Regions from separate parts of the Bacillus sp. FSL W7-1360 genome, predicted to be linked through region 2. Evidence: riboswitches for the same ligand, from Rfam matches in the RefSeq annotation. Region 2 holds a riboswitch; the other holds the start of a gene.
The links. A riboswitch is a leader RNA that binds a small molecule or an ion and turns the genes downstream of it on or off. The one in region 2 is predicted to bind S-adenosylmethionine.

Region 1 (6,323 bases), 170 kb from region 2:
CAGAACGAGTAGAGATTGATGAGACACCAGCTGACCATGGACTCAAGTTTGAAGAAATTGGCTTTAAAAGCAAAGCAGATGATATTTCCTTGAAGGGCTGGTGGATCCCGGCGCAGCGAGAAGGGGAAGAGATACAATCGACCAAAGCAGTTGTGTTTTCACACGGTTACGGACAATCTCGTTTGCAAGCAGGGAATCAAATCCTTCCTCTCGCAAAAAGGTTAGCAGAAGAAGGCTATCATTTGTTGTTATTTGATTACCGTGCTTCTGGGGAATCTGAAGGAGATGCGGTCACACTTGGGCAGTATGAGTCGCAAGATTTGTTGTCCGCCTTTTCGTTTGCACAAGAGGAAAAAGGAATGGACGATGTCGCTGTGATTGGTTGGTCAATGGGCGCTGCTTCGGCTTTACTAGCAGTTGCGCAGTCAGATACAGTTGATGTTGTGATCGCCGACAGTCCATTTGCGAATTTACGCCAGTATCTATCATCTAATTTGTCGCATTGGAGTGATCTGCCAGATATCCCATTCACGCCTGTGACGATGCAAGTAATTCCAAGGCTCATTGGTGCTAACATTGATGAAGTAAGTCCAATTGATGCGATCACGCAAGCAGAAAATAAAGTCGTCTATTTCATCCATGGCAAAAATGATGACGCCATTCCGTATACAGATAGTGAAGCAATTCATGCTTCTATGGGCGCGGGAAATGAATTATGGATTGCGGAGAATGACGGACATGTAGAGACAGTGAATGAACTAGCTGATGAATATGCCGACAAAGTTGTCCGCTTCTTACAGGAAAACTTTTAGTCAGCTTTAGAAGGAGAGAAAATGATGACGCTAAAAATGTACCACTACCCAAAATGTAGCACATGTCGGAAGGCGCAAAAGTGGCTCAATGATCATGGTATTGCATATGAAGCCATTGATGTCGTGAATGCCCCACCGACAGCAGCGCAAATTGAACAATGGCATAAAGATAGTGGGGAAGCGCTAAAACGCTTTTTTAATACGAGTGGACAGAAATACCGCGCCCTTGATTTAAAAAATAAACTTGCCGATATGTCTGAACAAGAACAGTATGCGTTGCTTGCTTCTGATGGTATGCTATTAAAACGTCCACTTGTGACAGATGGCAGCCAAGTTACGCTTGGTTTCAAAGAAGATGTTTATGAAAACACTTGGTTAGCGAAAGAAAAATAAGTGCATCTCATTTGGGGATCATTTTTAATTATGGTAAAATGAGCTTGAATGTGTTGTGATGTTTTTTGGAAAAAGTGTCAACCCTAATAAGGAAATGATGATGGAGGCGATGAGGATGAGTAACTTACCTGAAGAACTAAAGTATTCAGAGGAACATGAATGGGTGAAAGTAGAAGGTGACAACGTCCGCATTGGGATTACATATTTTGCCCAGTCTGAGCTTGGCGACATTGTATTTGTAGAGTTGCCAGAAGTCGGTGATGAGATCGAAGCGGATGAGCCATTTGGTAGTGTTGAATCTGTCAAAACGGTTTCTGAGTTATATGCACCAGTGAGTGGAAAAGTCGTTGCAGTGAATGAAGAGCTCGAAGACTCACCAGAATTTGTAAATGAATCACCATATGGGAAAGCATGGATGATTGTCGTTGAACCAAGCAATATGAGTGATGTGGAAAATCTGATGTCTGCTGGTGAGTATCAGGAAATGATTAGCGAAGCAGAATAAATCTGACATGTTCTAAAAATGATGATTGACGGTGCAACTAAATCATGCTATGATACGGCTACGTGATGAAAACAAGTGAATATTCTTATCAAGAGCGGTGGAGGGACTGGCCCGACGAAACCCGGCAACCACAAACGTCATGTTTGCAGGTGCTAAATCCTGCAGAGTGTAGAACTCTGAGAGATGAGATGAAAGTGATAGATAAAATCTTTCTGCTCATGCTGCAGAAAGATTTTTTTGTTGGGAGGAATGAGGATGATCTCACTAACAGGTGTGAGTAAAACGTTTCAGACAAAGTCGGGAGCGATTGAGGCAGTACGTAACCTGAATTTAACGATTGAAGAAGGACAAATATATGGGATTATTGGTTACAGTGGGGCTGGCAAGAGTACATTGATCCGCTTGCTGAACCTGTTAGAACGTCCCACTGCTGGAGAGATAGCGGTTGATGGTCATGTCTTATCGAAACTATCAGCAAAACAATTGCGTCATGCGCGCCAAAAAATCGGCATGGTGTTTCAACATTTTAATTTGTTATGGTCGCGAACGGTATGGGAAAATATCTCATTACCATTAGAGGTCGCAGGAGTACCGCGGGAACAACGTCAAGAAAGGGTAAAGGAACTTTTGCGGCTTGTCGGTTTGGATGGTCGCGAGGATCATTACCCATCAGAGTTGAGTGGTGGTCAAAAGCAACGTGTCGGCATTGCGCGTGCACTCGCGAATGAACCGAGCGTATTGCTTTGCGATGAGGCGACATCTGCCCTTGACCCGAGGACAACCGATGCGATTTTAGACTTATTACTAGCAATTAATAAGAAACTGAAGGTAACCATCGTGCTTATTACGCACGAGATGCATGTCATTCAAAAGATTTGTGACCATGTTGCGGTGATGGATCAAGGAGAGGTTGTTGAGAAAGGTCCTGTCATGGATGTGTTTCGCCGTCCCCAAGCGCAGATGACAAAGTTATTTGTAAAAGAGCTTGCGAAGACGGATGAAGAAGAGGAGTCGCTCTGGGAACGACTGGCTGAAAAAGGCGATGGGGTGATTGCGTCGTTGACATTTAGTGCAAATCCATTAGAAGAAACACTCGTCACTGATGTGATTCGCCGCTTTCCAATTGAGATTTCGATTTTACATGGGAACATTTCCAAGTTACAACAAGGGTCAGTCGGTAAGTTGTTTGTTCGTTTCTCAGGCGAAGAAGTGGAGATTGAGGCGACGCTTGCATATATACGTGAACGTGGGGTAGAAGTAGAGGTGATCAACCATGCTTAGCAACGTCGTTTGGGAAGATGTTTGGGTGGCAACGTGGGAGACGGTTTATATGACCATCGCTTCTAGTGTGGCAACATTTGTGTTAGGGTTGGCGCTTGGGCTCGTGCTTTATTTAACGGCAAAAGGGGGCGCTTGGGAGAGCCGTTTGACCTATGTCGTTATCGCAACAGTTGTCAATGTATTTCGCTCGATCCCGTTTATCATTTTAATTATTTTATTAATTCCTTTCACGCGCATGATTGTGGGGTCGATGTTTGGCGCTTCTGCAGCACTTCCGGCTTTAATTATTGGTGCAGCGCCATTTTATGCACGAATGGTTGAGCTCGCTTTGCGCGAAGTCGATCGCGGTGTCGTTGAAGCCGCTCAGTCAATGGGGGCATCACATGCACATATTGTGTGGAAGGTGCTCATTCCTGAAGCACTGCCAGCATTAATTTCAGGGATCACAGTGACGACGGTCGCGCTTGTCGGTTACACGGCAATGGCTGGGACAATCGGTGCCGGCGGACTTGGGACACTGGCATTTCAGCAAGGATTTCAACGCACAAATACAGAAGTAATGCTTGTGGCGACAGTTGTGATTTTATTAATTGTATTTTTGTTTCAATGGCTCGGAGATTCACTCACAAGAAAGATAGATAAACGATAGGGGGCATGTAAAATGAAAAAATGGTTGTTAGGATTAGGTGTATTCGCAGCGAGTGCGGGACTTGTGGCTTGTGGGAATAGCGGAGAAAAAGACGGATCAAAAGTAACAGTCGGTGCATCAAATGTGCCCCATGCAGAAATTTTGGAAGAAGCAAAGCCACTTCTAAAAGAAAAAGGTTTTGATTTAGAAATTAAAGTGTTTGATGATTACATTTTACCGAACCGGGCCCTTCAGGACGAGGAAATTGACGCAAACTTTTTCCAACACCGTCCATATTTAGACCAGCAAATTGCTGACCACGGCTATGACTTTGTGGAAGTAGGCGCAGTGCACTTGGAGCCAATCGGTCTTTACTCACAAGACTATGACAAGTTGGATGAGCTTCCTGACGGGGCAACGGTGCTAATGAGCAATTCTGTTTCCGATTACGGGCGAATTCTTTCGTTATTACAAGAAGCGGGGCTCATTACATTAAAAGACGGTGTTTCTGCTGTGGAAGCGACGGAAGCAGATATTGTAGAGAATCCGAAAAATATTCGCATTGATGCTGGTCCGAATCCAGAAATGTTGCCACAAGCGTATCAATCAAATGAGGCAGACGTCGTTGCAATTAATTCCAATTTCGCGATGGGCGCCGGCATTTCTCCAGTGGAAGAAGCAATTTATTTAGAAGCGGGCGATGAAAGCAATCCATACGCCAATATTGTCGTGACACGCAAAGATAGCGCTGATGATGAGGCCGTCAAAGCGCTGATTTCGGTGCTCGGCTCTGATGAAATCAAAGCGTTTATTGATGAAAAGTATGCCGGTGCCGTGATCGCAGTCGATTAAGTAGCGGAGCAAGATCTCTCAAGTGAGGGGTCTTGTTTTTTTTGAAGGGAAAAAGGAGGGCGATCGCGAAAGAGATAGTATATGCGCAAATTTTGTTCAAGACGGAGTGTGATTGTGATGGAACTATTAAGAGAAGAGAACGTATCTGACAGAGATGTATCCTTACAAGAGGTTGTGCTTAAAGGACGTGTATACGGGACGTTGTTAAATGATCTTGTTGAGCTAGAAACAATGAAAGACGATTTTCTCAAGTCTCCTTATAAGCAACCACCCGAAGCACCTGTACTTTATATGAAACCACGTAATACGTATAACGAACATGGCCAACCGTTATTATTACCGAAGGATGTGGCGGAAGTACAAATGGGGGCAACGCTAGGCATTGTCATTGGACAGACTGCAACGGCAGTGAAAAAAATATCTGCGCTTGACGTTGTTTCTGGTTTTACAATTATTGGTGACGTGACTGTGCCGCACAAAAGTTTTTTCCGTCCGGCAGTGAAACATCGCGCGCGGGATGGTTTTTGTTTTTTAGGCCCGCAAGTGATAGGCAGCGCTTTGATAGATGACATTAATGACGTAGAGGTGAAGACGTATGTCAATGATCAGATTGTATGTTCATGGCCAACGTCAAACTTATACCGTTCAGTTGCACAATTGCTTGAGGACGTGACAGCTTTTATGACACTATCACGAGGTGATGTCCTGCACGTTGGTGTGCGTCAAGATGCGCCGATTGTGCGCGAGGCCGATCGTATCCGGATTGAGATTGATCCGATTGGCGTATTAGAAACAAACGTTGTGCGTGAACAAGCAATAATCGTAGACAGGGGGCGTCTCTAGTGAAAACAGCACGAGTACGTTACGAAGGTGATTGCCATGAAGCAACAGAGGCGAATGGACAAGTAATGTTACAAGATGGGCGCATGTTGACGGAAATGGATGTCGAGTGGTTACCGCCCATCGAGCCTAGAACGACATTTGCGCTCGGGCTCAATTATGCCGATCATGCGAGCGAGCTTGCTTTTCAAGCGCCAGAAGAGCCGTTACTGTTTTTAAAAGGTCCAAATACATTTGTGGGTCATCGCAATAAGACGGTCCGACCAGAAGATGTTACGTTTATGCACTATGAATGCGAACTCGCTGTTGTGATTGGTGAAACAGCCCGCGATGTTGCTGAAAATGAGGCGTACCGGTATGTGTTAGGGTATACGATTGCCAATGACTATGCATTTCGTGATTACTTGGAAAACTATTACCGTCCTAATTTAAGGGTGAAGAATCGTGACCATAGTACACCACTTGGTCCGTGGCTCGTGACCGCTGATGAAGTGCCTGATCCAATGAATTTGATGTTACGTACGTATGTGAATGGCGTATTAACGCAAGAAGGATCGACACGCGACATGGTGTTTACGATCCCGCAGTTAATTGCTTACATCAGCTCGTTTATGACGTTGTCTAAAGGAGATGTCATTTTAACCGGGACGCCGAAAGGGACAGTGAATGTGGAAGCCGGTGATGAGGTGATCACAGAAATCGAAGGGTTAGGGAAGCTTGCGAATACGATTGTAAGGGAGAAACAAGTTGTGGGACGACCGTAAAGGAGGAGGAAGATGCCACATATTACAGTGGAATATACCGATAATTTGCAAGGCGAAGTGGATATACGCGCACTACTAGCAAAGATCAATCAAATATTGATTGACCGTGCGCCTCTTTTTCCGGTTGGAGGGATCCGTTCGCGCGCGATTCAGTTGTGCGATTATGTCGTTGCCGATGGCGCAGAAGATGACGCATTTGTACATGTCATGATGAAAATTGGAGCCGGGCGCACGGAAGAAGTGAAAAC
Region 2 (6,323 bases):
GTATTTCTCTTGTGGGCAATACGATGATTCAATTAGATCCGACAGCAACTTATTTTGTCAGTGCCACTGTAATGGGAAGTGGTGCGACGGGGATGTTAGGTGCTACTGCGGAAATAGGAATGAATATTAATGTAGATCCGCCACCGCCTACTCAAGTGTTGAGGGAAATATCAATGGGAGAAATACTGACGTTTACGCGTTCATTCGTTGTATTGGCAAATACGCAAAAAGAATTGAGAGTGTTATTATTTTCTGGAGGAACATCAGCACAGTTTAATAATATTTATTTAACCATTGTTAGAATTGTGTAGACGTATTGTGTGGGATTCTTTCAATAATAGTCATAGAAAAAGCTTCTCCCTATTAACAGTCTAATGTTACATAGGGAGAAGCTTTTCTGTTTGTAAAATTACTTTACCGGTCCTGCTTGATAAACATTCGTGTCGACTGAAGAGAAACGTTTAAAGTTTTCTCGGAACTGCTGCGCAAGGTGTGTCGCTGTTTCGTCATAGGCAGCTGTATCTTGCCACACATTTCGTGGGTTTAATAGATGATCGGGAACACCTGGACAACGTACAGGCATGTGTAAGCCGAAAAATGGATCACAAATTGTGTCTACGTGTTTTAATTCTCCTTGAATGGCAGCTTCCACCATCGCGCGTGTGTAGGATAATTTAATTCGTGCACCTACACCGTAACTACCCCCAGACCAGCCGGTATTGACGAGGAACACGCTTACATCATGATGCTCAATTTTTTCACCAAGCATTTTGGCGTAGCATTCAGCTGCACGTGGCAAGAAAGGTGCGCCAAAACAAGTAGAAAAAGTTGTTTCTGGTTTTGTAATGCCTCGTTCTGTGCCGGCAAGTTTACTTGTGTATCCAGATAAGAAGTGATACATTGCTTGTTCTTTTGTAAGTTTACTAATAGGTGGCAATACACCAAAAGCATCGGCAGTTAAAAAGATGATTGTGTTTGGATGTCCGGCGATACTAGGTGTGATCGCGTTTGGAATATGCTCAAGCGGATAGGCAGCCCGTGTATTTTCTGTTTTTATACGGGCGCGATAGTCCGGTTGGCGTGTTTCAGGATGCAAGCACACATTCTCTAGTACTGTACCGAATCGAATAGCATCCCAAATTTGTGGCTCTTTTTCTCGAGATAGATCAATACATTTTGCATAGCATCCGCCTTCAATATTGAAGACACCATTGTCGGACCAGCCATGCTCATCATCACCGATTAAAGAACGATTATTTGAGGCTGACAACGTTGTTTTTCCTGTTCCAGAAAGACCAAAAAACAATGTTACTTCGCCATCACTGCTTGTGTTAGCCGAACAGTGCATAGGTAGAACCATTTGATCAGGTAATAAATAATTCATGACAGAAAAAATTGCTTTTTTCATTTCTCCCGCGTATTCAGTACCGCCAATTAAGACAACACGTTTTTCAAAAGAAATGATCACAAATGCCTCAGAATTTGTACCATCAATGAGTGGGTCTGCTTTAAAAGTCGGTGCGCTTACAATTGTAAAAGAATCTTTTTTTGCTGTTGAATCACTCGTGCGAATAAACAATTGCCGGGCAAATAGATGGTGCCACGCAAATTCATTAATATATGTGATTGGAAGTTGGTAAGTAACATCAGCACCTGCGTATCCTGTTGATACATAGCACCCTTCTTTTTCTTGCAAATAGCATAACACTTTTTCGTATAGTCGTTTGAAGGTAGAGGGATCGATGGGTTTGTTTACGTTCCCCCAGTCAATTGAAGAACGTGTCGCGTCTTCAGAGACAATAAACTTGTCATTAGGGGATCTACCGGTATAAGCTCCTGTCTCCACAGAAAGCGCACCTGTTGGTGTAAGGGTACCTTCTTTGCGAGCGAGTGCATGTTCAACAAGTGTTGGCACAGGCAGGCTGTGTAATGTATGCTGACTTGAGAGTAACTGTTCTAATTGTGTTGAGCCGTTCAAAATGTTCATATTGATCTCCTTCCCTTAATCAGGACAAGTATAACGTATCAGTCTTGATTTAGTATAACACATTATAGTCATTATTCCATACTAAAGTGAGCAAAAATGTAATAAATTTATTCGACACAGGTTAAAAAAGGTTTATCCATAGCAACCTTTCTTTTTTTGTCGAGTTATGTTAGACTAATAGGGCAACATACTGACGTGCTCACGTTAAAGTGGTGAACACTCCAGTAAACGTAGTACTTTTATCAAGAGTCGGCTGAGGGACAGGCCCAATGAAGCCCAGCAACCAACACCTTTTAGAGGTGGAAAGGTGCTAACCTGCAAGACAATATGTCTTGGACGATAAGAGGCGAATGGTAAACATTAGGTACCCTTTTCCTCGCGGAGAAGGTTTTTTATTGTGTACAGGTGTATGTCTCAATATTACTGGAACTTTGAGGCAAACGTTAGCATAGGCTGTTGTTAGTTCCCCTCTAGAACGCTTATGGAGGACTATGGATACGCCTTGTAGACATAAAAAGGAGATACCATAGAGCCAAGCAGTCCGGAGAAATAGAGAGGAGTATGTAAAGTGGAAAAAGAAAGAAGTCGGCATTTATTTACATCTGAATCAGTAACCGAGGGCCATCCTGATAAAATTTGTGATCAAATTTCGGATGCGATTTTAGATGATATTTTGACAAAAGACCCAAATGCTCGTGTCGCTTGTGAGACATCGGTCACAACAGGTTTAGTGCTTGTCGCAGGAGAAATTACAACGAGCACGTATGTGGATATTCCGAGTGTGGTACGTAGAACGATCAAGGAGATTGGTTACACGCGCGCAAAATACGGTTTTGATGCGGACACTTGTGCAGTATTAACATCAATTGATGAGCAATCGGCTGATATTGCCCAAGGTGTGGATGAGGCACTTGAAGCAAGAGAAGGACAAATGACGGATGCGGAGTTAGAAGCGATCGGTGCTGGGGATCAAGGGTTAATGTTTGGTTTTGCGACAAATGAAACGAGCGCGCTCATGCCATTACCGATCTTTTTAAGTCACCAGTTGGCCCGCCGTTTGTCGGAAGTCCGTAAAGACGGCACACTTAATTATTTGCGCCCCGATGGGAAAACGCAAGTGACGATTGAATATGATGAACAAGGTAAGCCGGCGCGTGTAGATACGATCGTCATTTCAACGCAACATGCACCAGAAGTGACCCTTGAACAAATTCAAACAGACATGAAAAAGTATGTCATTGAAGCGGTTGTATCAAGTAAATGGTTGGATGAGGAGACAAAGTATTTTATCAATCCAACAGGTCGCTTTGTCATTGGCGGACCACAAGGAGATGCGGGGTTAACGGGAAGAAAGATTATCGTTGACACGTATGGTGGTTATGCGCGCCATGGTGGAGGTGCTTTCTCTGGGAAAGATGCAACGAAAGTTGACCGTTCGGGTGCGTATGCAGCACGGTACGTGGCGAAAAACATTGTTGCAGCAGGGTTAGCGGAGAAATGTGAAGTGCAACTCGCTTATGCGATTGGTGTTGCCCAACCCGTGTCTATTTCTATTGACACGTTTGGTACTGGACGTGTCGCTGAAGAGACGCTTGTAAAATTGGTACGGAAGCATTTTGATTTGCGTCCGGCTGGAATTATTAAGATGCTCGATTTACGTCGACCAATTTACAGACAGACAGCGGCATATGGCCACTTCGGTCGTGATGATGTGGCTTTACCGTGGGAAGCGACGGATAAAGCTGAAATTCTTAAGTCTGAACTCGCAACACAGTAATTGCATATAAAACGAGCCTTATGCTGCTTTGATATCATATCAGCATAAGGCTTTTTCCTTAGTCAGTCACCGGATAGGCATACGCAACGAAACGCTCGGGCGCATCGCCAACAAAAGAAAATGGGTAACATGTTGTCACAACAAGCACTTCTTCACCCATCTCCCGAATGACAGATGTGTCATCTTCTGAGACGATATCTGTTTCTTTAATTTCATAAGTGTATGATCCATATGGCATGTTAATTGTAAAGGTATCACCAATCTCAATTTTATCAAACTGGCGGAAGACCGTGTCGCGGTGACCGGACATGACAATTTGTTCTCCTTGCCCAGGAAGGACGGAGTCAACTAAATGACCAATTCCTTTATCAAGCGCGTCTGCGTCGGTTCCTTCAACAATAGGTAATGTCTTATCTAATTTAGGAATATCCATTGTCGCGAATGCCTCATACATTTCTGGTTTGTAAGATTGAATATCAAAATTTTCTTCTGGCGCGTTGTTTTTTGACAAGTTCTCTTCTGCTTGCGCCAGTGATTGTTTTTGTTGTTGTTCATTTTTAATAAATAAATAACCGAATACAGCGATAGAGATGACACCAGCGATAATAAGAAGATTGCTGATCCACTTGATCATTGAATTTCCCCCTGTTTCTCACTTTGGATAATTTTATATGCTTGTCCTTTTTCTACATATTCACGGCGAATACGCGCCATATCAGCCTGGTCTTCATCGTTTAACGGACGGATCACTTTAGCCGGACGACCGAAGGCGAGCATACCTGGTGGGATCACTTTTCCCGGAGGTACAAGGCTGCCAGCGCCGATAAAAGCCCCTTCTCCAATTTCAGCGCCATCTAACACGATCGATCCCATACCGATGAGCGCATTTTTGCGAATGACCGCGCTATGGAGCATCACTTGGTGTCCAACAGTGACATCATCTTCAATGAGTAATGTCCGGTTGGGGCTTTGATGAAGCATTGATTGGTCTTGAATGTTGACACGATCCCCAATGATCGTTGGGGCGACATCGCCGCGAATGACCGTATGAAACCAAATACTTGATTCAGCGCCAATCGTGACATCCCCGGTAATACAGGCATTCTCAGCAATAAAAGCGGATGATGCAATACGTGGTGTATGATTACCATAACGGGAAATCATAGGTGCACTTCCTTTTCGATAAAGTTAAAAAGCGTTATAATGAGTGTAACCTAAAAGAGGTGGATGCGACAAGCGAGATGTCTAATAAGGAATGTTAGGTGTCGTGTTTACATAGAAGGAGTGTTTTTATTTGTCAGCACCAACAACTGCAATACCGCTGTTGTATCGGATTTATCGAAAGGTGGTCCCGACTGTTCATAAACATTATGATGCGTGGATAAATCGCGCGCAAACGATTCCTGATCCGGAATTACGAAGCCAAGCCCTTGATGCCCTGGCGCGGAAAAAGTTTCATTGTGAAGGTGGCGGTGTTTATGGGTTAGCGGCACAAGGTCATTTTGAAGAGCTTATTCAGTTTATTATTTCTTACCAATTGATTTGTGACTACTTAGACAACCTATGCGACCAAAGTGACTCACTGGATCCAAATGATTTTCGGGCGTTGCATAATGCTTTGCTCATTGCGCTTCAACCTGGGGTGGCGCACGAAGATTATTATGCTTATCGCGCGCAGAAAGACGACGGCGGTTATTTACAAGCGTTAGTAGAAAACTGCCAAAAGATTGTCACGACATTTCCGTCTTTTACCGTCTTTCAGCCGCACATGCTGAAAATGAGTGGTTTGTATGGCGACTTGCAAGTATACAAGCATGTCAAAAAAGAGGATCGTGAACCACTCTTAAAAGCGTTTTTTGAGAAACATCGCCATGATCTCCCTGAGGAGATGACATGGTATGAATTTGCGGCGTGCACGGCGTCGACATTAGCGATTTATACGATGGCAACGTATGCGACGAAGCCCGACGTCTCTCGGGAGCTTGCACAAACGATTTGTGATGGCTATTATCCGTACGTTCAAGGGATGCACATTTTGCTTGATTATTTTATTGACCAAAAAGAAGATATCGCGGACGATGAGTTGAATTTCTTGTTTTACTATGACAGCAAGGAGCAAATGGAGGAGCGTTTCCGGTATTTTGTTAGGAAAGCAGAAGAGACCCTTTCTGAGTTGCCGGATCCGAAATTTCATCGGATGTTGATTCGTGGGGTCATTGCGCTATATTTGGCGGACGAGAAAGTTCAAAAGGACCCTGAGCTTAAGGGGCAGTCAAAAGAAATTTTTAAGACAGGTGGGCTGCATACGTTTTTCTTTTTCTTAATGAATAGCCGGATTTTTAGGCGGAAGTGAGGTGGATAGAAGCTGGTGAACCTGTGTTAAGTAGGTTACCAGCTTCTATTTAGAACAACGATGAGCTTTCAGATCACGCCTGTAAATCCCGCACCAATAACTCGAGCTCGCCCGTCTCTGGGTCAATTACAAGCCCATGGACGCGCACATCGCTTGGGAGGAGTGGGTGGTGGACAATCGTGTCGACACTGTGGCGCACGCTTTCT

Region 1: it holds a riboswitch for S-adenosylmethionine, as region 2 does, so the genes downstream of both, NSQ26_RS00625 (methionine ABC transporter ATP-binding protein) here and metK (methionine adenosyltransferase) in region 2, are expected to answer to the same signal.

Annotation. Positions count from the first base shown of each region.
Region 1 is NZ_CP151950.1:120,876-127,198, forward strand. It holds gene NSQ26_RS00610 (alpha/beta hydrolase) at 1-812, shown strand, start outside; gene NSQ26_RS00615 (arsenate reductase family protein) at 837-1,205, shown strand; gene gcvH (glycine cleavage system protein GcvH) at 1,321-1,710, shown strand; SAM riboswitch class I at 1,793-1,900, shown strand; gene NSQ26_RS00625 (methionine ABC transporter ATP-binding protein) at 1,966-2,991, shown strand; gene NSQ26_RS00630 (methionine ABC transporter permease) at 2,984-3,640, shown strand; gene NSQ26_RS00635 (MetQ/NlpA family ABC transporter substrate-binding protein) at 3,653-4,471, shown strand; gene NSQ26_RS00640 (fumarylacetoacetate hydrolase family protein) at 4,589-5,314, shown strand; gene NSQ26_RS00645 (fumarylacetoacetate hydrolase family protein) at 5,314-6,075, shown strand; gene NSQ26_RS00650 (5-carboxymethyl-2-hydroxymuconate Delta-isomerase) at 6,088-6,323, shown strand, end outside.
Region 2 is NZ_CP151950.1:290,003-296,325, forward strand. It holds gene NSQ26_RS01455 (beta strand repeat-containing protein) at 1-311, shown strand, start outside; gene pckA (phosphoenolpyruvate carboxykinase (ATP)) at 410-1,987, opposite strand; SAM riboswitch class I at 2,224-2,333, shown strand; gene metK (methionine adenosyltransferase) at 2,556-3,764, shown strand; gene srtD (class D sortase, LPxTATN-specific) at 3,823-4,395, opposite strand; gene NSQ26_RS01475 (gamma carbonic anhydrase) at 4,395-4,928, opposite strand; gene NSQ26_RS01480 (tetraprenyl-beta-curcumene synthase family protein) at 5,059-6,117, shown strand; gene NSQ26_RS01485 (beta-class carbonic anhydrase) at 6,191-6,323, opposite strand, start outside.